Rhodoligotrophos defluvii: one gene and its partner. The protein of the gene in region 1 interacts with the protein of each later gene in a pairwise test. Links are inferred from orthologs where the notes say so. Each region holds a gene or a part of one and is shown in the gene's direction. Other genes may lie near its edges.

Region 1 (16,019 bases):
GCTGACATAGAAGCGGCGCTGGAAAGCAAACTGCGCGCGGGCAACATCCATCTGCGGCAGATCGGCTTTGCCATGCTCCATCGCCATGACCGGGGAAGCGATAGGGTGGACGCGCTTCTCGATCAGCTCAGCGAGCCGTCCAATGAAATCCGGCTGGACGTGGTGCCGGTCGAGGGCGGCCACCATCTCGCCCTCACGGTCGATCTCGACGTGGTGGACCGGGCCTTCGCAGAGGTGCTGCTTGGCCGGATGGTCGATGAGCTGGCGGCATTGCGGGGCGCCGAGCAAGCCGGACCTGCCGCCGAGCCCGTCCACTGGACGGTGCCGCAGCGGCCGAGTCGCCTTCAGTCGGAGCCTGTGCCGGTGCAAGCCAAGACCGCCGGCGAGAGATCCGCGATGCGCGCCGGAGCGCGCGAGGTCCGCGTGTCCTCGAAACAGGCGTGGCTGCTGCGCACACTGCTCAAGCCCGACATCAGCACGTCATATGCTTCATTCTGGTGTCTCGGGCGAGCCATTCGCGTGCGGCCGCGAATCGACATAGCGCGCCTCGGCCGTGCTTACGACACGGTCGTCGGGCGCCATGAGTCTCTGAGAACCCGCTTCGAAGTCGATGGCGACCGCTTCCGAGCGTTAATCGATACGGCACCGCGCATTCCGATCGTGGTCGAGGATCTCAGCGATGCGGATGAGGCGGCACTCGATGCGCGCCTTTACGCCCTCGGCGAGAGGATCATCGATCCGTTCCGAGACCCGCTGTTTCAGCTGATGGTCTTGCGCCGGCGGGATAGCGACATCATCCATATCGCGGCCCATCATACGGTGGTGGACGGCTGGTCGCTCGGCCTCATCGTCGAGGAGATGATCGCGGCGTTCGTGGGCATGGTCCTGCCGCCCGTCGAGCTGGGTACGGAAGCAGCGATACCGCTCTATGATCCGGCCTCCATGCCGGAAGGCCGGCGAGCCGCGGAAGCCTATCTGCGCCAGCTCTATGCGGCGCCGATGCCGCCTTTGCCCCATCTGGGCCGCACGGCGCGAGGGCTCCCCGCCAATGTGGATCACATCCGCAGCGGCGAGGCCGGCGAGCTCGTCGCCGTGACCACGCCGTTTGGCCAGCAGCGGCTGCAGGATCGCGTGCGTGCCGCTGGCATCACCGAAAGCAGCTTGCTGATCGCGGCCGCCGCCCAGGTCTTGGCCAGGAAGGGTGGCGTAGACGAGATCATGATGTCGGTGCCCATTGCGATGCGCACGGACCGGCGGATGGCAAACTTCGTCGGCTTCGCGGCGGATCTTGCCCTGGTGCGGGCCGCCGTGCGCACCACACCCTCGACGGATCAGCTGGCCGCCGAGATGAGGACACAGCTCGATCGCTCGCTCGAGCACATGTCGTTCCTGGGCATGCTGGGTGGCACGCTTGGCGACGAGATCATCGCCGGCGGCTCCTATATGGCCCGGTACAATGCCGGCATGCAGACGGTGGAGCGGTGGGCAAAGGGCGCCTCCAGTTCGCCGCTGCAACGGCTTGGCGGCACGGGCGAGATCGACTTCGGCATCGTGAAGGTCTCGAATGTGGGACCGGCGCACATCCGCTCCCACACGATGTACGAGGTGGACATCAGAAGCTTCCAAGGCGCGGATGGACTGAGCTATCGTTTCGGCTATGACCGGCTATCCTTCACGCAGGCCGAAGCCTCCGCGATCTTTGCCGAGATCCTCGATCGAATGGGCCTGGAAGGAGATGCGATTGGGCCGATCGTCGCAACGAGCGAGACGAGCTGAGCGGTGCTGAAACCACCAGAACACTTCCGCCCGGCGCAGGACAGGCTCAGCGGGCGGGCGCGCATCGAGCCGCGTTCATACAGGGAACGCCTGCCGAAGGGGTTCTTCCGCGTCGCAGCCATGCTGCTGGTGGCCTGCTCCGGGACAGGGCTGCTCGCCGGCTGGTACCTCGTTCCAACCTCGGTTGATGCCCATGTGGTGCATCAGCGCATGATGGGCCTGGAGATGACCGGCCCCGGGCTTCTCGATGCGATCAACCGGGTGACGATCACCGCCCGGATTCAAGGCTTTCTCACGGCGATCAATGCCGACCGCAACGACAGGGTCACCACAGGCCAGGTGCTGGCGACGCTCGAATCCACCGATCTCGAGAACGAGCTGGCGGCGGCCAAGGCCACGGCGGAATCGACGCTGCGGGCGGTGGCGGAGGCGGAGAGCACGCGGGACCGGGCGAGCATCTCCTTCGACAAGGCGAAACGCGACTACGACCGGCGGCTGCCGCTGCTGAAATCCAAAACGGTGTCGGAAGCGGAATTTTCCGTGGTCGAGGCGGCCTACAAGGAGGCCGAGGCGGATCTGGTCCGGGCCGGGACCAGCGTGCAGCGAGCGCAGGCGGAGGCCGCTGCGGCCGCCGCCAATGTGAAGGTGCTGGAGGCACGGCTGGCGGAAGCCACCATCCGCTCGCCCCTAAACGGGGTCGTCGTGTTTCGGGAGCGCAATGTGGGCGACCTGCTGATGCCCGGCGCCGCGCTGATGCAGATCGTCGACCCGGCCACGATCATCGTTTCCGCGCGCTTCGACGAATCCGCCATGGGCGGCATAAAGCCTGGTCAGGATGCCCGGGTGACCTTCGCGTCGGAGCCAGGCCGCACTTTCGAGGGCAAGGTGTTGCGCCTCAGCCGCCAAGTCGACCAAGAGACCCGGGAGTTCACCGTCGATATAACCCTGAAGGAACTGCCCCGGAATTGGGCCATGGGCCAGCGCACCCATGTCACCGTCCTCGGCGCATCGACCACGACAGCCATCGCCGTCCCGCAAAATTACATCACGCGGCGGGACAACCGCGCCGGGGTGTGGGTCGACCGAGACGGGCGCGCCGTCTGGACGCCGGTCACGCTCGGCTATCTCAGCGGAACGGACGTGCAGATCACCCACGGCCTCAGTGAAGGCGATGCCGTGCTCGATCCCGAAGGCCGGTATCCTTACGAGCCTGTTTCACCGAGCAGGAAGACGCAGTGAACCTTGCGGCGAAAGACCTGCGGTTCAGCCCTGTGCGCTTCATCCTGACGGCGCTCGGCGTCGGCATGCTGCTCGGCGCCACCATGGGCATGATCGGCCTCTATCGCGGCATCGTCTATGAGGCGCTCCTGATCATCAACGATATCGGCGCCGACCTGTGGGTGGTGGAAGGCGGCCGCGGCGGTCCTTTCGCGGAGACATCGGCCGTCTCGGCAACGCTGGATCGCCGCGTGGAAGGGGTTCCGGGGGTCAAGTCCGTGCGCCGGTTCATCCAGTACAATCAGCAATATTCGTTCAACGGGAAGCCCCTGCGGCTTGCCGTCACCGGCATCGATTTCCCCAAGGACACCGGTAGCTGGATTCCGCTGATCGCCGGCCGGTATTTCTACTCCAGCCGCTACGAGGCCATCGCCGACCAGTCCACCGGCCTGCAGATGGGCGATGTGATTCGCCTTGGCCGCGACGACTACACCGTGGTCGGCATTTCGGTCGGCCAGGTGGACATGGCGGGCGACGGCATGTTTTTCGTCACCATACCGGATGCGCAAGCCATCAACCGGGTGCTGCCGAGCGAGGCGATTTTGCTGAACCGCGTCGCATCCGCCTTGAACCGCACCGGCTACAGCCAGGCCGGCAGCATCGGTGCGGTCATCGTGGAGGCTCGCCCCGGCATCGACCCGGAATCCATAAAGGAGCGGATCGAGCGGTGGGGTGACGTCTCGGTGCTCACCCGGGCGGACCAGCAGTCGCTGCTGCTGGACGGGCGGCTGTGGCGGCTGCGGGTCCAAATCCTGGCCTTCACGGCGATGACGCTGCTCGTGTCCGGCAGCGTGGTGGCCCTCACCATCTACACCATGACGCTGGAAAAAATTCCGCATATCGCGCTGCTGAAACTGATCGGCGCCAGAGACCGAACGATCGTTGGAATGATCGTTCAGCAGGCGATGATCATCGCCGGCGCCGGCTTTGCTCTGGCCATCGCGCTGTCGGTCACCGTATATCCGCACTTTCCGAGAACCGTGCTCCTCGAGGTGCCCGACCTTGCCGGCATCGGCGCCGTGCTCCTGGCCATCACACTGGTTGCCAGCTGGTTCGCCATCCGCCGCGCGCTCGTGGTGAGGGCGCAGGAGGTGCTGTCATGACGACGAGCTTTCAGCCCGGCGAGACGGTGATCGAGGTTCGCGGCGCGCAGAAGATTTACAAGAGCGGGGACCAGGAAGTCATTGCATTGGCGGACCTCAGCCTCGATCTGCGCGCGGGCGAGCTTACGGGCATCATGGGGCCGAGCGGCTCGGGCAAGACGACGTTCCTGATGATCGCGGGGCTTCTGGAGCCGCCCACGCGCGGCGAGGTTCTGTTCGCCGGCCAGGTGATCGCTGATCCCGGGACAAAGCCCAACACGTTGCGGGAGTTTCGCCGCTCGCATTTCGGCTATGTCTTCCAGAAGGCCAATCTCATTCCCTTTCTGACGGCGGCGGAAAACGTGCAGGTGGCCCTAGAGATCAGCGCGCGCTCGCGCAACTCCCGGCGCGAGGCCGTGGAGCTGCTCGATCAGCTCGGGATTGGCCACCGATGCGACAACTACCCCTCGCAGCTCTCCGGCGGCGAGCAGCAGCGGGTCTCCATCGCCCGCGCGCTTGCCAACGACCCCGTCCTGCTTCTTGCGGACGAGCCGACCGCCGCGCTGGACGGCCATCTCGGCCGTCACGTCATGCGACAGTTCCGGGAGCTTGCCGACCACCGCGGCGTGGCGGTCTGCGTCATCACCCACGACCCGCGCTGGATCGACCTGTTCGATCGGGTGGTCGAGATGAGCGACGGACGGATCGATGCCTGGATCTATCCCCGCGGTGGGTATGCGCGCGACATCCCTCTGCCGCCGCAACCGCCATTGAGAAGCCTCCGATGACCTCGAGGCTGGACGGGCGCGACGCGCATCTCTGGCAGTTCGAGACCACTTGCATTGGTGTTGAGCCGCTGCTCGGCTTGCTGACCGATGACGAGCAGGCGAGAGCCGAGCGCTTTCGCCGGGCCGAGGATCGGGCGCGGTTCGTCATCGGCCGCGCCATGCTGAGACAGCTTCTCGGGCGATATCTCGATCGGGCTCCGGGAGACATTCATCTGCACACGACCGATGGGGGAAAGCCGGTATTGCCGGACATGCCCCAGCTGAGCTTCAGCGTGTCGCATTCGGGCGGCCATGTCGTTCTCGCCCTTTCCCGAGCGGGGTCGGTCGGCATCGATGTCGAGCGGGTGCGGGACGTTGCTGATCTCGACAGCATGATCGGGCGCTGTTTCAGCACCAGGGAGCGGGCACTCATCGACGCGTCGGCGGGAAACGAGAGGCTGCTGGCATTCTTCCGTGCCTGGACCCGGAAGGAGGCCTTCCTGAAAATGCTCGGCACCGGCCTCGTGGACGCCCTGGATCAGATCGATTGCAGCCCCTGTGCGGACCGCACGCTGCAGGTCTCCGGCCCCCAGGGCTGCGCGCGGCTCGCATGGCACGAATACCAACCTTCGTTGGATCACATTGCCGCGCTGGTGTGCGAGAACCCGGACATTCGCGTGTCGCTGCACCGGCCCGGCTGGTTCGTTCCCCTTCTCTGACCCGCCCAGAGTACCGGCTGGACACTTCATTCCGCACTCCGTATGTCTGAGGCGATGCATCCTCGCCAGGCAATGGATCGGATGCTTGGCCTTCAGTCCTGTGACGTGGAATTCACCATGCAGCCAGCCTATGACGTCGTGATTGTCGGTGGGGGGGTCATTGGCAGCGCGGTCGCGTATTTCCTGTCCGCCAATGCGGATTTCGGCGGCAAGGTGGCTGTGGTGGAGCGCGATCCCTATTACACGGCCTCGTCGTCGTCGCTGTCCACAAGCGCGATCCGGCAGCAGTTCGGAACAAGACCCAATATCGAGATGTCCGCCTACAGCATCGCGTTTCTGCGCCAGGTCAAGGAGCGCCTCAGCGTGGACGGCTATGAGGCGGATATCGGCCTGAGAGAGCCCGGATACCTGATCCTGGGCGGAAAAGAAGATGTCGCCATCTTCGAGAGCCGGAACGCGGTGCAGAAAGCGTGCGGCTTCGATGCCGAACTGCTCAGCCCGGCAGAACTCGGCCAGCGCTACCCCTGGCTGAATACGGAGGATCTCGGCATAGGCTCATATGGTCCGGAAAAGGAAGGCTGGTTCGACGGCCCTGCCCTGCTGCAGGCGTTCAGGCGGAAGGCGCGGGCGCAAGGCGTGGAATACATCGCGGATACGGTTGTCGGGCTGGACATGGCGGCTCCGGGCCATATCGGCGCGGTTCAACTGGCCAGTGGAGGCCGGCTCGCGACCGGGATCGTCGTGAATGCAGCCGGCGCCTGGAGCGGCGGCATCGCGCGGATGGCAGGCATCGACCTGCCCGTGGTGCCCAGAAAGCGCTGCATCTTCGTGTTCGAGACCCCGGCCGAGATTGCGAGCTGTCCGTTCATCTTCGACACGAGCGGCACCGTCGTCCGGCCCGAGGGCCATCTCTATATCTGCGGGATCACGCCTCCGCGCGACAACGCGCCGGACGATTTCGGGCTCGATGTGGACTACGATCTATTCGACGAACTCATCTGGCCGGCGCTCGCCCACCGCGTGCCCGGTTTCGAGCAGCTTAGACTGTTGCGGGCGTGGGCGGGCCTGTACGAGTACAACACTTTCGACCACAGTGCCGTCATCGGGCGCCACCCCGAGGTGACGAACCTCATCCTCGCCACCGGATTCAGCGGCCACGGCATGATGCACTCGCCTGCAGCCGGAGCAGGCGTCAGCGAGCTGATTACCTACGGCGATTGTCGCTCGATCGATCTCACCCCGTTCGCGTTCGAACGGATTGCCGAGAACCGGCGGATCGAGGAGCACGTCTACTGAGACCTGCACTCCGCGGCTAGTTTACCTTTAATTAACCAAGGCGAGCCTAGCTTTAACCAGTCAGTAAGGATTCGCCTCTGTGAATTGCGCCACGCCCGTCCAGAAGAAATCCATACGCTTTCGAGCGCGCTCGTTCGTCGCCTTCGCACTCACGCCAGAGCCTCCTCTGACGGAGTGGCTGCGAGGGCTGGATCGCTGGACCGAGAACTCTCCGGGCTTCTTTACCCGCCGCCCGGTGGTGCTCGATCTGAACGTCCTGAAGCCGGCGAATGTCAGCGAGATCGAAGGTCTGATCTCTGAACTCGCGGAGCGCGGGATCCGGATCTATGCGATCGAGGCCTACGGCCTGGATGGCCTGGGGCCCGACCTGCCTCCGCTGCTCACCGGGGCGAAGGAAGCGAGCCTCGGCGGGCTGGACGTGCAGCCCGCGCAGAACGGAAAGGCTGCCTCGCCTGCCAGACCGGAAGAACGCCAAGATGCGCGTTCCCTGCTCATCAAGTCACCCGTCCGATCGGGGCAATCGGTGTTTCATCCTCATGGGGATGTGATCATCCTCGGCTCGGTCAGCTCCGGATCCGAGATCATCGCAGGGGGATCCATTCACGTCTATGGCGCGCTGCGGGGATGCGCCTTCGCCGGTGCGACGGGAAATGCGGAGGCGCGCATCTTCTGCCTGAAGAATGAAGCCGAGCTTCTGGCGGTGGACGGCTGGTACCGCACGGCGGAAGACATGGATTCATCCTCGCGCGGCAGACCGGTACAAGCCTTTCTCGAGAACGGCGTGATTTGGGTCGCCCCGCTCACGTAACAAGATTGGAGGCACGGATATGGGCAAAGTCGTTGTAGTCACATCCGGCAAGGGAGGCGTCGGCAAGACCACCTCCACTGCCGCACTCGGCGCGGCCCTGGCGCAGAACGGGAAGAGAGTTGCCCTCATCGACTTCGACATCGGTCTGCGCAATCTCGACCTGGTCATGGGCGCCGAGCGGCGGGTGGTGTTCGATCTCGTCAACGTCATCCAGGGCGTGGCGAAGCTCTCTCAGGCGCTGATCCGCGACAAACGGGTGGACACACTGTTCCTGCTCCCCGCCTCGCAAACACGCGACAAGGACGCGCTCACCGAGGAGGGCGTCGCCGATGTGATCGGCAGCCTGCGCGAAGTGTTCGACTACGTCTTCTGCGACAGCCCGGCGGGCATAGAGCGCGGCGCCCAGCTGGCGATGCGCTTCGCCGACGAGGCAGTGATCGTGACGAACCCGGAAGTGAGCTCCGTGCGGGATTCCGACCGCATCATCGGCCTGCTGGACGCCAAGACCTTGAAGGCCGAGCGCGGAGAGAGCGTCGGCAAGCACGTCCTCGTCACGCGCTATGACGCCGGGCGGGCGACGCGGGGCGAAATGCTCCGAATAGAGGATATCGTCGAGATCCTGTCCACGCCCCTCTTGGGGATCGTTCCGGAAAGCCAAGGGGTGCTCCGGGCCTCCAATATCGGCTCGCCGGTGACCCTCAGCGAGCCAAACAATCCGGCCGCATGCGCCTATCTCGATGCTGCAAGACGGCTTGAAGGCGAGGACCTGCCGCTCGTCCTGCCGCTGGAGAAGAAGGGCTTCCTCGGCCGTCTCCTGGGAAGGAGGGCAGCATGAACCTGTGGAACCTCTTCAAGCGCCGTGACAGCGCGCCCGTGGCCCGCGAGCGCCTGCAGCTGCTGCTCGCTTACGAACGCAGCAACAGAGACCAGCCCGACCTGATTGCCGTGCTGCACAAGGAGATCATGGCCGTGATCACCAAGCACGTCCAGGTCGACCATGACAATGTGCAGGTGACCATGGACCGTGGAGAAAAGGTATCGACGCTGGAAATCGATATCCAGATCCCCAATGCAGCCGCGATGGCTGTGGTCGCCCTCTAGGTGGCGAATGATGAGAGGCGGCACCGCCGCGGCAGCCGGGCAGCCGGGGGCGTGCGGCGCTTGTCCATTTTGGCGGGTGCTTCGGGGCGGTTCAGGCGGTTGTTCTCGTGAGATTTCTGCTCGACGGTCCTGTACATGGCGCAGCGACGCTGCTCCTTGCACATGGGGCAGGAGCGCCGATGGACTCGGCCTCGATGACTGCCGTCGCCAAGGCGCTGGCGGATGAAGGCTTGCGGGTGGCGCGGTTCGAGTTCGGCTATATGGCCGCGCGCCGCCAGGGGCAGCGAAAGCCGCCGCCACGCGCTGAGAGCCTGATGCCCGAATATGTTGCCGCCGCCGAGGCGCTCGGCGCGCCGGGCCCCTTGATCATCGGCGGGAAATCGATGGGCGGCCGCGTCGCGTCCATGGTGGCCGACGAGCTCTATGGCCAGGGGAAAATCGCGGGCCTGCTCTGCCTCGGCTATCCCTTTCACCCGCCCGGAAAACCAGCACAGTTGCGGACCGCCCATCTCCTGGCCCTCGAGACCCCTGCCCTGATCGTCCAGGGCACGCGCGATGAATTCGGCACGTATGAGGAGGTTGGCGCCTATAAGCTGTCGAACCGGATCGAGCTGCTATGGCTCGAGGATGGCGACCACGACTTGAGGCCGCGCAGAAGCATCTCCGGCTATTCCGCAGCCGACCACATGAGGACGATGGCGCGAGCGGTGAGGGCTTGGGTCGAGCGCATCGCTGCGCCGTGATTTCGCATCTATGCCAGTGGCTTGCGGATGATCATGTAGTATTCCGGATGTGGCACCGGCTGGTAGCCTGCCCGCTGGTAAACCGTCTGCGCATCCTTGGTGGCGAGCAGCCAGGTGCTGACGGTCGCGAGCGCCGGATGGTCGCGAATGGCGACGGCCAGCCAGGTGGCGAGGCCCTTGCCGCGGTGATCCGGGAGAACGAAGACGTCGCGAAGATAGGCGAACACCGCATAATCCGTAACGACACGCCCGAACCCCGCCATGGAGCCGTCGCGCGCATAGATGCCCATGGGGAGGGAGCCTTGCAGGGCACGCTCCAGAAGCGGCAGCGTCATGCCTTGCCCCCAGTAGGAGTCCTCGGCCAGGAATTTCAGAATGATCGCGAGGTCCAACCGGCGGCGGTCGGTGCTGAGGCAATAGCCATCCTTGTGCCATTCCTGCGGAGGCGGATCGGGTATCACGCGGCCAGCCTGTCCTTCACTTTGTAATAGGCACCGACGAAGGGCAGGAACCAGGGCGGACCAAAATGCCCGGGGATAGGCGGCCAGCTCAGATCGCGGTATGGGTTGGCCGAGGCATCGCCTTCGAGCATTCGGGCCAGGATCGTGCCCATGTGGGTGGCTGCCTGGACACCGCTGCCGCTATAGCCAAGCGAATAATACATGCCCTTGTATTCTCCCGCTCTCGCGAAGCGGTCGCGGGTCACCTCGATCATGCCGCCCCAGCAGTAGTCGAGCCGCACGTCGCGCAGCTTGGGGTAGATCTCGCGCATCTGCCCAGCGAGAATCCGGCCGCTCCGCAGATCGACCCGCGGACTTGAAACCGCAAACTGGGCGCGGCCGCCGAAGATCAGCCGGTTATCCGGCGAGATGCGGTAGTAATTGCCTAGGTTGCGGGCGACCGCCACGGTCCGATGCTTGGGAATGAGACGATCGACGGTGGACTGATCCAGGGGTTCGGTTGCGATCACGAAGCTGCCCACCGGCACGATGCGGCGGCGGAAATAGAAGAACGGCCCTTGCCGGGAAATGCCCGTGGCGATCACCACCTGTCCGGCTTCCATGCTGCCGCGTGGTGTGGTCACGCGATAGCGGCTGCCCGCGATGCGCTCGAGTTGGACGACGGGTGTGTGTTCATACAGGCGGGCACCCGCTCGCGCAGCGGCTTCCGCGAGCCCGACCCCGAACTTCCCGACATGGAGCATGGCGCTTCGGGGATAGATGATCCCGCCGTGAAACCGGTCGGAGCCGACCTCGGTGTGCAGATCGGCCTTGGCCACGGCGTAGACCTCGGGGTCGGCTTCGCGGTTGATGAGATCGACCGACCGCCGGAAATCATCGAAAGCGGCCGGAGAGACCGCGAGCTTCAGCTTGCCCACACGCCGAAACGCGCAATCGATGCCCTCCTCGCGCACGATGCGCTCCACCGTATCGACAGCCGCATTATAGGACTGGAAAATCTCGCGCGCCTTGTCCGGCCCGAGCAGGTCGCGCGCCTGCCGGTAATCATGCGCGAAGCCGGTGTTGCACTGTCCGCCATTGCGACCGGACGCAGCGGCCGCCACCACATCGGCTTCCAGGAGCACCACGCCGGCGCCGCGTTTGGCTGTTGCCAGTGCGCAGGACAGGCCGGTGAATCCGCCGCCAATCACCACGACGTCGGCCTTGTCCGGCAGCGGCTCCACGCAAGCGGAGCGGAAATCGGGCCGGGTATCCAGCCAATAGGGGACGGTCTTCATGTAGAGAATCCTGGTTGACAGCAGCCGCGTCGCGCGGATCGCATCCGTTGGCCCTATCAGATGACCGGATGGATCGAATATTCAATATGTTTGTCGGGTCAGCTCGAGCACAGAATTGCGTATTGCCGATCCAAGCCGAAACAGTTTGCGGTTCAGCCGGGCTATCCGCTACGGCGGGTTATGTGACCTGCCGCTCTGGGAATTGGAATATGGCGCCGGGCTGCGGTGGATTCGTTCCGGAACGGGGCGTCGCTCTTCCTTCGGGGAGAGCCCGAGAAGGGCTTCTGACATTGCGGCTGGCGAAACTTGACCGGATCGATCTGAAGATCCTTTGCGAACTGCAGAAGAATGGCCGAATGACCAATGTCGAGCTTGCCGGCATCGTGGGGCTGTCGCCCAGCCCATGCCTGATGCGGGTGCGGCGACTGGAGAAAGCGGGCTATATCTCCGGCTACGGCGCGGCGATCAACATGGCGAAGCTGGGGGACGTGGTCCTGGTGTTCACCGAGGTCACCTTGTCGGATCACAAGCAGGGTGATTTCGCGCGGTTCGAGGCGGCCGCGCGCAGTCTCGACGAGATCATGGAATGCCACCTGGTCAGTGGCGGCTACGATTATCTCCTGAAATTCGTCACCCGCGGCATTGCGCATTACCAGGAGACGATCGAGGGCCTTCTGCAGCGCAACCTCGGCATTGAGAAATACTTCAGCTACGTGGTGATCAAGTCACCTGTCGTGAAGAGCTACTATCCGATCAACGCTCTATTCGGCGAGGCCGATTGAGCGGCAAAGACGCCCGGGCCAGCGTTTCCTGCTGTTCGGGCGGCCATATTCGGCACGAAATTGGGCCTTAGCCACCGAATATAACGTGCATACCCGATGGTTGACCCTTTCCCTCATCAACAGTGCGAGGAACTCCCATGAGCGTGTTTCGCCCCAAATACATAACCTTTGACTGCTATGGCACGCTCACGCGATTCCGCATGGGCGACATGGCCGACATGGTCAGCAAAGGGCGCATTCCGCATGAACAGAGCCCCGCGTTCTCGCGCGATTTCGCAGCCTATCGGCTGGACGAGGTGATGGGCGCCTGGAAGCCTTATGCGGAGGTGATTGCCTCTGCGCTCGAGCGGACTTGCAGGCTTTGGAAGATCGACTATCGGCCCGAGGACGCGACGAAGATCTATGAGACCGTGCCCAGCTGGGGACCTTGGGACGACGTGCCCGAGCCTCTGGGACGCGTCGGCAGAGCATTCCCTCTGGTTATCCTGTCCAACGCCTCCAATGCTCAAATCCACCAGAACGTGGAGAAGCTGGGCGCGCCATTCCACGCGGTGTTCACGGCGGAAGACGCCGGCGCCTACAAGCCGCGGTTCCGCGCATTCGAGTACATGCTGGACAAGCTGAGCTGCGATCCCTCCGAGATCATGCACGTCTCGGCCAGCTACCGGTACGACCTGCAATCGGCCCGCGATCTCAAGTTCGGCCGCCGCGTTCACGTTGCACGCGGGTTCGAGCCGATCGCGCCCGAATACGCAACCGACATCATTTCCGATATCGGCGGCCTGCCGGCGCTCGTGGGGTTGTGAGTAAGTAAAGCAGACGCGCCCGCTTCCGGGCCGGCCATGAGGCGGTGTTATAGAGTCCACAGCAATTTTCATTGGTTCAGGCATGTCGCCCCAGGGCACTATTCACCGAAAAACGCCACAGAACAGAGGGGATCGAGCCGATGAAACCTGCTTTTTCGCGTGTGATGGGGCTGAGCCTTGTGCTTGCCGCCGCATTGTTTTCTCCAGCGGTCGCCCAGGAAACGGTGACTTACGCGACCGACGGCGGCAACATTCTGGACGTGATGAAGAAGACCCTGATCGGACCAGCCGAGCAGAAGCTGGGCATCCGGGTCGTTCCCGATCCCAATGCCGACCGCTACCCCGTTCTCAAGGCGCAGGTGCTGTCGGGCAAGCCGACCTGGGACGTGGTCGACTTCTCCGCCGGATATTGCGCGCGCGGCCAGCAGGAAGGCCTGCTCGAGCCGCTGGACTATTCGGAAATTCCGAACGCCGCCTCGGTGCCCGAGCAGTTCAAGGATGAATACTCGGTGGGGCTCTCGGCCTATGCGACCGTTTTGGCCTATAACACCGACACCTACGGCGATAACGGTCCGAAGACCTGGGCCGATTTCTGGGATGTGGAGAAGTTCCCTGGCCGGCGGGCCCTGCGCAACTATGCGCGCCCGACGCTGGAGATTGCTTTGCTGGCAGACGGCGTCGCGCCTGAGGACCTTTATCCGCTGGATGTGGACCGAGCGTACAAGAAGCTCGAGGAAATCAAGCCGCATATCAATGTGTGGTGGACCTCCGGCGCCGAAACCACGCAGCTGCTGTTCGACGGGGAAGTGGACATGCTGCCCCTGTGGGACGGCCGCGCGGATACGGCCATACAAGAGGGCGCGGCTGCCAAATTCACCCGGAACCAGGCGATCATGGAATATACGTGCCTGGCCGTGCTGAAAGGGACGCAGCACAAGGATGCGGCGATGAAATTCATCAACGCGCTGCTCGATCCCAAAGGACAGGCAGGCTGGGCAACCGACTACCTGACCGGCCCGCTCAACACGGCGTTCGCGCAGCATGTGGAGCCGAAGCGACTGGCGCGGCTGACGACAGCGCCGGAGAACCTTAAGGTCCAAGTGCCGCTGAATGCGGCGTGGTGGGCATCGGAAGCCGGGGCGAATGCGGAGAAGCGCTGGCTCGAATTCATGCAGAAGTAAAACCGGCACGCTCCCCCGGCAGCGCTCGGCCCCGCAAGGTGGACGGGTGCTGCCGATGCCGCGATAATGCACCTCGGCCGTGCAAGCAGACAATTAGGGGACATTGTGCAGCAGCAGAATTACACGCTCGCGACGCCGCATGAGGCAGGAAGAACTGTCAGCATGTCAGATCTTCCGATCGAGCAGGCCATTGCCCGGGAAGAAAGGAAGGAACAGCGCATCTACCTGATGCTGTTCATGCCCGCGGTGATGCTTGTGGTTCTCTTTCTCGGCGTGCCGCTGCTCATTCTCGCGATCCAGTCGTTTCAAGAAGGCGGGCACCTCACCCTTGAACATTACGCCCGCATTTTCGACGAGCCGATCTATTGGCGGACCTATTACGACACGCTCGAGATCAGCGTCGCGGTTACCGTGCTGTGCATCCTGCTGGGCTTTCCGCTGGCCTATGCGGCGGCCATCGCGCCCCGCGGCTGGTCGACGCTGATCCTCGCGCTGGTGATGCTGCCGTTCTGGACGAGCGTGCTGGTGCGGACCTATGCTTGGCTGGTGGTGCTGCAGCGCCGCGGCATCGTCAACAGTCTGCTGATGAGTGCAGGCATCATCGATGCCCCGCTGTCGCTGTCGCACAATACCTTTGCCGTCCTGATCGGCATGGTGCACGTGATGCTGCCCTTCATGGTGTTCCCGCTCTATGCCGCCATCAGCAAAATACCGCAGGACCTGCTGCAGGCCGGCTCGAGCCTGGGGGGCAGCCCCTGGTACGTGTTCAGGCGGGTTCTGCTGCCGCTCTCCCTTCCCGGCATGTTCGCCGGCAGCGTGCTGGTCTTCATTCTTTCTCTCGGCTTCTACCTCACGCCGGAACTGCTGGGCGGCGGCAAGACCATCCTGGTATCCTCGCTCGTTCAGCGCAATATCGAGCTCTACCTGCAGTTCGGCGCGGCGAGTGCCGTCGCGATGATCCTGCTGCTCATCGTGTTCGTGATCTTCTGGCTGGTGGATCGCATCCTGCCGGTCGAGAAGATCGTCGGCATGCGCTAGGGACTGCCGGCATGCAGACCTGGTCTCGCCCCCTGCTCTGGACAACGACGGTCGCGATCCTCGCTTTCCTGATCCTGCCGATCGTGATCGTGGTGATCATGTCCTTCTCGGGGTCGCGCTTTCTCACCTTTCCGCCGCCGAGTTTCTCGCTGCGCTGGTATGAGGCCTATTTCGGCGATCGCGACTGGATGGACGCGACCCGCACGAGCGTGCTGCTGGCCACTTTGGCCACGGTGTTTGCCGTGCCGATCGGAACGGCGGCCGCTTATGCGGCAAACGTCTCGTCGTCCAAGCTGGTGCGGCTGCTGCAGCTGTGGCTGCTCACGCCGGTGATGGTGCCGGTCATCATTCTCGCCGCCGGCATCTACATGGTCTATGCGCAGGTGGGTCTCGTCGCCACCAAAACAGGGCTGGTGTGCGCCTATACCATGATGAACCTGCCCTATGTGTTCATTGCGGTGCTGGCCGGGCTGCGGTCCTTCGACATGAGCCAGGAAGACGTGGCGCGCAGCCTCGGGGTGAACCGTTTCGAGGCGTTCATGAAGGTGACCCTGCCGCAGATCAAGCCGTCGATCATCACGGGCGCGCTGTTCGCCTTCATCGGAGCGCTGGATGAAACGGTGGTGTCGATCTTCATCGCCGGCGGGGAGAACCAGACCCTGCCACGACGCATGTTCATGAGCCTGAGAAACGAGATCGACCCGACCATTGCCGCCATCAGCTCGGTGCTGATCGCCATCTCGTTCTCGCTCGTCATCCTGTTTGGGATGCGGGGCAGGAAATCACAAATGCAGTGAAGCTGGTCGTCCCAGTCGTTGCAGGAGCGAGGCAAGGTTCAGGCTCCTGATAAGGCCAACTCCAAACTTTGGTAGCGCATATGCGAGCGATATCCCGCTTTGTTCCG
Region 2 (9,913 bases), on another replicon or contig:
TTCTCTGGGCATGGGCGCTCGCCGTCATCGTCTTCATGTACCTGCCGACGGTCAGCCTCCTGCTCGCCTCGAGCACCGACAGCCGCTACTTCATGTTTCCCATCCAGAGATGGGGCTTCGGCTGGTGGCAGAAGACATTCGCGTCGCTGGAGGTGCACCAGCTGTTCGAGACGTCGCTGCTCATCGCGCTTTGCGTGACGGTCATCGCCGTCGTCATCGCGCTGTTCGGCGCGTTGGCCTTTGCGCGCTACGAGTGGAAGGGCCGCTCGCTTTATCAGAAGATCGTGCTTTTGCCGATCTTCTTTCCGCAGACCGTGCTCGGCCTGGCCTTGCTCCTGTGGTTCAACGCGCTGGGCTTCACCATGTCCTGGCAGACGGCGGTCTTTGCGCATCTGGTGTGGATCATACCCGTCTGCACGCTGGTGATTTCGATCCAGGTCTATTCGTTCGACCCGGCATTGGAAGAGGCGGCGTTCGATCTGGGCGCGACGCGGTGGCAGGTGTTCCGCGAGGTGACCCTGCCGGTGCTGTTCCCCGGCATATTTTCCGGCGCCCTGTTTGCCTTCCTGCTCTCCTGGGGCAATTTCCCCCTCTCGCTCTACACGACCGGCGCGGACACGACCCTGCCGGAATATCTCTACGCCAAGATGATCGCCGGCTACACGCCCGGCGTGCCTGTGCTGGGAACGGTATCGACCCTCGGCGCCGCGCTGCTGATGCTGTGCGGATACCTCGTCATCGTCGTCCTGCGCCGCCGCGGGACCGCCGAGCCCGACAACGACCAATAATGCGGAGGAATCGTGATGCTGGCAGAATCGATCAGAGGCAAATCAGTCATCGTAACGGGGGCGAGCAAGGGCATCGGCAAGGGCATTGCCCGCGTCTTCGCCAAGCACGGCGCGAAGGTTTTGGTGGTTGGTCGGGATCTGGCATCTGCAGAAGCGGCGGCGCGCGAACTCGTCGGCATGGGCCATACCGCGAGCGCCTTTTCCGCCGACGTGACCAAGCTCGACGACATGGAGGCAATGGCGAAGGCCGCTGTGGACCGCTATGGCGGCGTCGACGTGCTATGCGCCAATGCCGGCATGTTTCCCCAGGTCAAGATCGAGGAGATGAGCCCCGAGGCCTGGGACGAGGTCCAGGCGACGAACCTCAAGGGCACCTTCCTTTCGGTGAAGGCCTGCGTGCCGTATCTGAAGAAGAGTGGTGAGGGACGCATCGTCATCACCTCTTCGATCACCGGTCCGGTCACGGGATTCCCCGGCTGGAGCCACTATGGCGCGACCAAGGCCGGTCAGCTGGGCTTCATGCGCACCGCCTGCATGGAGCTGGCGAAATACGGCATCACCATCAACGCCGTCATGCCCGGCAATATCGTGACGGAAGGCCTGGAAGGCCTGGGGCCGGATTACATGAAGGGCATGGCGGCGTCCGTGCCTCTCGGCCATCTCGGCGAGGTCGAGGATATCGGCCATGCGGCGCTGTTCTTCGCCAGCCGCGAGGCCCGCTATATCACCGGCCAGACCATCATTGTCGATGGCGGCCAGATCCTGCCGGAATCCCCCGACGCGCTGTCGCAAATGTAGCGCGCCGCATCGGCATTCGACCGCCCGGGCTTCAGTGCTTGCGCTTGCGATAGGCGCTCGGACTGATCCCGGTCCAGCGGGTGAAGGCGCGCGTGAAGGCCGACAGCTCGGAATAGCCGAGCAGCAGCGCAATCTCGGTCAGCGGCAGCTGGCGCTGGTCGAGATAGGTCCGCGCCATGGTCTGCCGCGTCAGTTCGACCGCGTCCTTGTAGGTCATGCCCTGCTCGTTCAGGTCGCGCTGAATGCTGGCCGGGGTAACGCGCAGCTCGTGCGCGATCTGGTCGAGGCTCGGATAGCCATTGGGCAGATTGACCCGCACCGCAGTCTTCACCCGGTCGACGAGCCCTTGATCGCCTGCGCGACGCGAGCCCAGCGATTCCAGGCAAGTCTCCATCATGCTCATCAGCTGCAGGTCCCGCCCGGGCATGGCCCGGTCCAGCAGCTCCGGGCGAAACAGCAGCGCATTGGTCTGCTGGCTGAAATAGACCGGCGCATCGAATGCGGCTTCGTGCTCCTTCCAGAGCTCCGGCCGCGGGTGTTCGAAATGAACTTCCACCGGCGCCCATTTTGGCCCGCCACAGTCGCGGATCACGTTGGCGAACATGCCGAGCGACAGTTCGGCATCCTGTCGGCGCTCGACGATCTCCGAGGAATAGATCTGGTATTCCAGATGCATCAGGCCGTCGGGGCCCTGGGTCAGCCGCATCCATGACGATTCCTGATGGTGGTGGAACAGCCGCACCATGGTGTCGAGCGCCGCTCCCAGCGTCGGGGCGGAAATCGCCGCATAGCCCCACATGCCGAGATCGCGCGGCTGGAACTGCTGGCCGAACCAGAGGCCGAAATTGCCGGCGCGGGTCTGTTTGGCGGCCTCCTCGAACAGCCGGCAATAGGAAGCGAGCTTCACCTTCAAGGTGGGGGCGCCGGCCATATCTGGCGCAATACCGGAATTGCCGAAGATCGAATCCACGTCCCCGCGATGGGCTTCGATGAAGTCGACGATACCGGTCGCTGCCGCCGCAAGCACGATGGGCGCACTGTGCCGCGGATCCGGGGAAGTTCGTTCCAGCAGAGCGGATGTCATTGCGAACGTCCAGCCTAAGCAGTGGATACGACAAAATGATTGCACGGTCAGCCCATGGGCTCAAGCAGGAACGAACCACTGGTCCGGTTGGGCAGGTGTCTTTATGAATCCGGCCGCATCGGGCATCACAGCTGTCAAGATCGCCGCCTCAAGGGTCAAGCTACGGCGCGGACGGCAGTCTAGCGTGCCGCATCGAGGAAGGCGTGCCCGAAGATCGGCGGCGGCAGAATGCTTCATCCGGGAGATAGAACAAGCATGAGCAACGCACTCACCACGGAAGGGCTGCGAGAGGCGATCGATGAACTGGCCGCCGCTGCCCTGCCGCGTTGGGGGATCGAGGGCGCCGACCTCACATTGATCAATCACTCCGAGAACTGGACCTATCGGGTGACGCCGCCGGACGCCGCACGGCCGGTCATTCTGCGCGTTCATCGCGATGCCTACCACACCACCGACGGCATCCGCAGCGAACTCGCCTGGATGCGCGCCCTGCAGAGCGAGGCCGGGGTCAAGACGCCTCAGGCCATCACGGCGAGCGACGGCGCCGACATCCAGTGGGTGGAGCATCCGGCCGGCGGGATTGCCCGCAACTGCGTGCTGTTCGAGTTCATCGATGGCGCGGAGCCCTCCCATGACAATCTTGCGCCCTCGTTCCGGCAACTCGGCGAGGTGACGGCGCGCTGCCACAATCACAGCCAGACATGGCAGCGGCCGCCCTATTTCGAGCGACTGTGCTGGGATTTCGAGCATTCCTTCGGGGCACGCGCCAATTGGGGCCGCTGGCAGGACGGTCCCGACTGCACGCCGGACCGCGAGAGGCTGCTGCAGCGCGCCGTGGACCTGATGCAGCGGCGGCTCGAGCGCTTCGGCAAGGGCCGCGAGCGCTATGGCCTGATCCACGCGGATTTCCGGCTCGCCAATCTGCTCGTCCACAACGGCGACGTGCGCGTCATAGATTTCGACGATTGCGGCTTGGGTTGGTTCCTCTACGACGCCGCGACCGCGGTCAGCTTCTTCGAGGATCGGGCCGATGTGCCGGAGCTGATGGAGGCATGGAAGGACGGCTACCGCCGCTGCCGCACGCTACCGAAAGAAGACGAAGACGAGTTGTGGACCTTCATATTGATGCGCCGGATGACGCTGTTCGCCTGGATGGGATCGCACAGCGAGACCGAGCTCGCCCGGACCGAGGGCCCCGGCTACAGCACTGGGACCTGCGAGCTCGCCGAACGCTATCTCAGCCAGTATTCATGAGTGGAGCCGAAGCCGACCATGGCCGATCAGACCCTCCAGAGCCCGGAAAAGCGCGAGTTCCTCGCCAAGTCGAAGACGTTCTGGAACCCGGGCAAGACCCAGGCCTGGCAGGATATGGGCGTCGATCTCGTCATCGACCGGCGCGAAGGATACCTTCTGTGGGACATGGACGGCAGGCGGCTGATCGACCTCCATCTCAACGGCGGCACCTACAATATCGGCCACCGGCATCCCGAACTGATCGAGGTTCTCAATCGGGGCACGCAGCGCTTCGACATGGGCAACCACCATTTCCCCTCCCAGGCACGCACGGCGCTGGCCGAGAGATTGGCTGAGATCTGCGGGGGCGACCTGCGTTACACCATGTATGCGTCAGGCGGTGCCGAGGCGATCGACATCGCGCTGAAAACCGCGCGCCACGCCACGCAGCGGCGCAAGATCGTCTCCATCATCAACGCCTATCACGGACATACCGGTCTTGCGGTTGCCGCGGGTGCCGACCGGTTCAAGAAGATCTTCCTCTCCGACCAGCCGGAAGACTTCGTCCATGTGCCGTTCAACGATCTCACCGCCATGGAAGACGCGCTGAAGGGCAAGGACGTTGCGGCGCTCATCATGGAGACCATCCCGGCCACCTATGGCTTTCCGATCCCGCTGCCCGGCTATCTCCAGGAGGTGAAGGCGCTCTGCGAGCGCTACGGCGCGCTTTACATCGCCGATGAGGTGCAGACCGGTCTCATGCGATGCGGCGAGATGTGGGGCTATCAGCGCTACGGGATCACGCCGGACATGATCGTCACCGGCAAGGGCATATCGGGTGGCATGTACCCGATCGCCTGCGTCGTGGTGCGCGAGAAATACGCGGGATGGCTCACCCAGGACGGCTTCGCGCACATGTCGACCATGGGGGGCGCCGAACTCGGCTGCCTCGTTGCCATGAAGACGCTGGAAATCCTGCAGCGCCCGACCGTCAGACCCATGGTCAACTACATCTCGGAAACCTTCCGCAACGGCCTCCACGAAATCATGAAGCTCTACCCGGACTTCTTTGTGGGGATCCGCCAGTGCGGCGTCGTCATGGGGTTGGAGTTCGACTTCCCCGAAGGTGCCAAGCCGGTGATGAAGCATCTCTACGAGAACGGCGTCTGGGCAATCTTCTCGACGCTCGACCCCCGTGTCCTTCAATTCAAGCCTGGCGTGTTGATGACCGCTGATCTTTGCGAAGAGGTGCTCGAACGCGTCGATCGCAGTGTCGGCCTTGCCCACGCCGAATGCCTCGGCCGCGGGCGCAGCAGGAACCGCGCAGCATGACCGCGATCGTCGAAGAGATCCTTGCCGGCGACAAACGCGCGAGCGGCGCGGCCGACCTCATGCTGCAGACCGCGGAATGGGCGGCTGCCGCTTTCGCCCGCTTCGATCGCTCGCGTGTGGACAGCATTGCGCGGGCCGCGGCGGATGTGGCCTATGCGCATGCCGGCGAGCTTGCGGAGGCGGCGGTCAGGGAGACGGGATTTGGCGTCGTCGAACACAAGACGCTGAAGAACGAGCTCACCTCGCGCGGACTTTACGAGCTTTATGCGAAACACGATTTCTGCTCGCCCCGAATCCTGGCCGATCAGAAGATGGTCGAGCTGCCGCGTCCGGCGGGCATCGTCTTTGCGCTGACGCCATCCACCAATCCCGTCTGCACCGTCTATTACAAGGTGCTGATGGCGCTGGTCACCCGCAACGCCATCGTCGTCTCGCCGCATCCGATGGCGAAAGCCTGCTCGACTCGCGCTGCGAAACTCATGGCCGAGGCGGCCGAAGCGGCCGGCGCGCCCGCCGGCATCATCCAGGTGATCGACCAGCCCAGCCTGCCGCTGATCGAGCATATAATGAAGTCGCCGCGTATCGGGGTGATCCTGGCCACCGGCGGCACGCCGATGGTGCGCGCCGCCTATAGTTCGGGCAATCCCGCGATCGGTGTCGGGCCGGGCAACGCGCCCGCGCTGGTCGACGACACTGCCGACCCGGCGGAAGCGGCCAAACGTATCGTTGCCTCGAAGAGCTTCGACAATTCGATCCTCTGCACCAATGAGAGCGTCGTCATTGCTGTCGAGCAAATCGCCGACCGTCTGCTGCAGGGCATGAAATCGGCGGGCGCCCATGTGGCGAAGCCCGAAGAGGTGGCGGCGCTGCGCGAATTGCTGTTCGGCCGCGGCAGCTTCAATGTCGGGGTGCTGGGCAAGTCGGCTGTCGAGATCGGCGCCATGATCGGCTTGCGCCTGCCGGGCAACACCAAGATCATCCTCGCTGAGATCGATCGCGTCGGCATGGACGAGCCGCTTTCGAAGGAGAAACTCTGCCCGGTGCTCGGCTTTCTCAGCGTTCCCCATGCGCAGGCCGGCATCGCCCAGGCGCGCTCGCTCATTCGTCTGTCCGGCGCGGGCCATTCCGCCGCGATCCATAGCCGGAACAGCGCGACGATCCTCGCCTATGGCGCAGCCGTGAAGGCGCTGCGCGTGGTCGTCAACGCACCGTGCAGCCAGGGTGCCGCCGGCTATGGCACTCATCTCGCGCCCGCCTTCACCATCGGCACCGGCTATTTCGGCTCGTCGTCGATCGGGGAGAATGTCGGGCCGCAACACCTGATCAACTGGACCCGCATCGCCTATAGCGATGATCCCAGGGAGGCCTTCGGCGATTTCACGCAGCTCGACGCCTGGGCGGGCGGGCCGGCCCTGGCGCTTGGCCGCGAGGCGCCGATTTCGCTCGGGCGCCTGCAGGAGGGCAGCGAACAGGTACGCAACGCTGTCTCTCGCGACGCCGTTCCGGCGCAGCCATCCGGCGCGGGGGCCATGAATGACATCTCCATCCTCCGCGAGGAGATCCGCCGCATGGTCCTCGAAGAACTCCGCGACGCCCTGCGGTCATGAGAAAGACAGCCTGACATCATGGCCGAGCTCCGCTCCTTCATCTTCATCGACCAGCTTCAGCCGCAGACGCTGTGCTACATGGCGAGCGGCATGCGCGGCCGCTTGCCGCGCACCAGTATGGCGGCGCAGATCATCGAGGTTGCCCCGGGTCTCGACATCGAGGCGCTCACCGATGTGGCGCTGAAATACGCCGATGTCAGTGGCGGCATGCTGGTGGTCGAGCGCCAGTACGGCTATCTCGAATTCCATTCGCGCTCGACGGCGGCGGTGAAATCGGCCGCGAATGCTGTTCTCGACATGCTCGACGAGAGATCCGGCCGGGCCATCGCCCCCCAGATCCTGGCATCGAAGATCGTCACGCGGATCGATCACGGCCATGCCTTTCTCATCAACCGCAACAAGTCGGGATCGATGGTCCTGCCGGGAGAGTCGCTTTTCGTGCTGGAGATGCAGCCCGCCTCCTACGCGGTGCTCGCGACCAACGAGGCCGAGAAGACCGCCGATATCAAGGTGATCGACTATCGCATGTTCGGGGCGACCGGACGGGTCTACCTGTCCGGTGCGGAATCCGACGTGCGCATGGGCGCCGAGGCCGCGCTCGCGGCGCTGAAGGGTTGACGGACATGCTCGACAAAGACGCCATCCGCAGCCTCATCCGCGAGGTGATTTCGGAGGAAGTGAAGCACCTGAGGCAGGGTCGCTTGCCCGCCCTACCCGCGCCTCGATCGGTGCGGATTTCCAGCGATGCCGATCTCGCCAGCTTCGCCCGCGAGGTGCTGAGGCTTGCGACCGACCCCGAGATACGTGCCGCGATCGAGGCCGGGCGGTATCCGTTCCGCCTTGCGGCAGACCCCTCGGCCACCACGGCTCCGGCCGTTTCCGCCGGCCAAAGCCATCGCATCGACGTCGGGATCGTGACGGAAGCGGTGATCGGCAGGCTGCCGGCCGAGGTCAAGCGTCTGCAACTTGGACCGGGCGTCAGCATCACGCCCCTGGGCCGCGACAAGGCGAAGTCGCGCAACATCAGCGTTGAGAGGACCAGGCAATGATACGGGGTCGGGTCGTGGGCCGCTACTGGGCCACAAAGCGCATCGAGCACATCCCGTCCGGAGCCTTTCTCGAGGTGGAAAGCGCCGGCGGCGGGCTCATCGTCGCATTCGACGTCCTCGGCTGCGGTGAGGGCGAGGAGGTCCTGATCGTCACCGGCTCGACTGCCGCCTCATGGCTGGGCGGCGGCAAGATCCCCATCGACGCGCTGATCATCGGCTCCCTCGACGAGATGCCGAAATCGCAATCCCAACCGAAATCCAAATCCAAGTAACTCTGGACGCACCAAGGAGACACCCATGTCGAATGCAATCGGAATGATCGAGACCAAAGGTTTCGTCGCGGCCCTCGCCGCGGCTGACGCCATGGTGAAGGCGGCCAACGTGACCGTCGTCGGCCGCGAGCAGGTCGGCGACGGCCTCGTCGCCGTCATCATCAATGGCGATGTCGGTGCGGTGAAGGCTGCCGCCGAGGCGGGTGCGGAGGCTGCGTCCAGCGTCGGCACGCTGGTCTCGGTGCATGTCATTCCACGCCCTCATCCCGATCTCGGCAAGCATTTCACAACCGCGACCGGCGCATGACGCGAGGCTAGTCGAGATTTGCGCTGGAAGCCAGGATGACCCAACTTCGCGTCTACCTGCTGGTCAAGGACCTCGGTCGCCAGTTTGCGGCCTATATGTCGACGCCGACACGGGCGCGCGGCTATCCGCCCATGCAAGGCGAGCACTCGCTGATCATCGAGGTGGCGCCGGCCCTGGCCATTCACCGCATCTGCGACCTCGCCCTCAAGCAGATGCCCGACATGGAGCCGGGCCTGCTCTATACCGAGCGCCAATACGGCATCCTCGAACTGCATTCGCCCGACCTTGCCCAGCTCGAGCAGGCCGGCAAGGCCATTCTCGATGGCATAGGCTGCAAGGCCGAGGACCAGCTGAAGCCCCGCACGCTCTATGCCGATATCCTCGACGACGTGTCGGATCAGCATGCGATCATCCTCAATAGGACGCGCGAGGCATCGATGCTGCTGCCCGGAAAATCGCTGCTGGTCTATGAGCTCGAGCCGGCGCTCTTTGCGACCGTCGCCGCCAACGAAGCGGAGCGGGCAGCACCTGGGATCACGCTGGTCGATGTCCAGATGATCGGCGCCAGCGGACGGCTGTTTCTCGCCGGCACGCACGAGGAGTGCGAGCGTGCCCGCGACCGCATCGACAAGGTGCTGGGCAGTGTCATCGGCCGGACCAGAAAGGATTGAAGGCATGATCCTGAAAGACCGGGTAGCCATCGTGACCGGTGCCGGATCCGGCATCGGTCGAGGCAGCGCCGAAATTCTCGGGCGCGAGGGTGCAGCGGTGGTGGTTGCCGACCGCGACGGCGAAAAGGCGGCTGAAACCGCGCGCGAACTGGAGCGGGCGGGCGCTCGGTCCCTGGCAGTCGTCACCGACGTGTCGGACGACCGCCAGCTCGAAGCGCTGGTGGCCCGCTGCATGGAAACCTTCGCGCGGATAGACATTCTGCACTCGCATGTCGGGATCCAGGTGGAAGGCTCGCTCGAACAGGCCGATACGGAGGGCATGGACAGATCCTGGCGGCTGAACGTGCGCCAGCATTTCCGGCTGGCGCAGCTGGCGGTCCCCCACATGAAGGCGCAAGGCGGCGGCTCGATCATCATAACGGCGTCGAATTCGGGCGTGCTGTATGACCGCGAGATGATCGCCTATGCGACCACGAAGCATGCGGTCGTGGCCATGACGAAACAGATCGCGCTCGACTATGCCCGCCACAACATCCGGGTGAATGCGCTTTGCCCAGGCTGGGTCGACACGCCGTTCAACGAGCCGTTCATGCGCCAGATGGGCGAACGCGCCGCGCTCGAGGACTATGTCCGCCACAAGATTCCGATGGGCCGCTTCGCCAGCGTCGACGAGATCGCGGAAGCGGTGCTGTTTCTCGCATCCGACCGCTCATCCTTCATGACCGGCCAGGCTCTGGTCATCGACGGCGGCGAGTGCCTCGGCTGACTGACG

The links.
Region 2: the proteins of minC (region 1) and E4P09_RS02805 interact in binary tests that used the Escherichia coli proteins (3 or more experiments, as listed by UniProt). The link is inferred for Rhodoligotrophos defluvii from one-to-one orthologs.

The regions. Positions count from the first base shown.
Region 1 is NZ_SZZM01000004.1:318,394-334,412, reverse strand. What follows is about bases 6,031-8,861. They hold minC (septum site-determining protein MinC), read left to right. Parts: upstream 6,031-6,997; coding sequence 6,998-7,726; downstream 7,727-8,861. Other genes in these bases: minE (cell division topological specificity factor MinE), read left to right, coding at 8,558-8,827; minD (septum site-determining protein MinD), read left to right, coding at 7,746-8,561; E4P09_RS18655 (NAD(P)/FAD-dependent oxidoreductase), read left to right, coding at 6,031-6,918. In the rest of the region: E4P09_RS18680 (type I polyketide synthase), read left to right, coding at 1-1,776; E4P09_RS18675 (efflux RND transporter periplasmic adaptor subunit), read left to right, coding at 1,780-3,015; E4P09_RS18670 (ABC transporter permease), read left to right, coding at 3,012-4,157; E4P09_RS18665 (ABC transporter ATP-binding protein), read left to right, coding at 4,154-4,924; E4P09_RS18660 (4'-phosphopantetheinyl transferase family protein), read left to right, coding at 4,921-5,622; more of E4P09_RS18655, read left to right, coding at 5,740-6,030; E4P09_RS18635 (alpha/beta hydrolase family protein), read left to right, coding at 8,935-9,570; E4P09_RS18630 (GNAT family N-acetyltransferase), read right to left, coding at 9,579-10,031; E4P09_RS18625 (NAD(P)/FAD-dependent oxidoreductase), read right to left, coding at 10,028-11,308; E4P09_RS18620 (Lrp/AsnC family transcriptional regulator), read left to right, coding at 11,605-12,090; E4P09_RS18615 (haloacid dehalogenase type II), read left to right, coding at 12,228-12,896; E4P09_RS18610 (ABC transporter substrate-binding protein), read left to right, coding at 13,037-14,077; E4P09_RS18605 (ABC transporter permease), read left to right, coding at 14,240-15,115; E4P09_RS18600 (ABC transporter permease), read left to right, coding at 15,127-15,912; E4P09_RS18595 (ABC transporter ATP-binding protein), read left to right, coding at 15,993-16,019. UniProt on the Escherichia coli protein: Cell division inhibitor that blocks the formation of polar Z ring septums. Rapidly oscillates between the poles of the cell to destabilize FtsZ filaments that have formed before they mature into polar Z rings. Prevents FtsZ polymerization.
Region 2 is NZ_SZZM01000001.1:581,419-591,331, reverse strand. What follows is about bases 6,670-9,525. They hold E4P09_RS02805 (EutN/CcmL family microcompartment protein), read left to right. Parts: upstream 6,670-7,887; coding sequence 7,888-8,163; downstream 8,164-9,525. Other genes in these bases: E4P09_RS02790 (SDR family NAD(P)-dependent oxidoreductase), read left to right, coding at 9,146-9,525; E4P09_RS02795 (microcompartment protein), read left to right, coding at 8,506-9,141; E4P09_RS02800 (BMC domain-containing protein), read left to right, coding at 8,189-8,470; E4P09_RS02810 (hypothetical protein), read left to right, coding at 7,466-7,891; E4P09_RS02815 (BMC domain-containing protein), read left to right, coding at 6,861-7,460. Also shown: E4P09_RS02845 (ABC transporter permease), read left to right, coding at 1-788; 3-oxoacyl-ACP reductase FabG, read left to right, coding at 807-1,586; AraC-like transcriptional regulator QhpR, read right to left, coding at 1,618-2,670; E4P09_RS02830 (phosphotransferase enzyme family protein), read left to right, coding at 2,926-3,924; E4P09_RS02825 (class-III pyridoxal-phosphate-dependent aminotransferase), read left to right, coding at 3,943-5,235; more of E4P09_RS02820, read left to right, coding at 5,232-6,669; more of E4P09_RS02790, read left to right, coding at 9,526-9,907. UniProt on the Escherichia coli protein: Probably forms vertices in the bacterial microcompartment (BMC) dedicated to ethanolamine degradation. It may be involved in transporting positively charged molecules into and out of the BMC.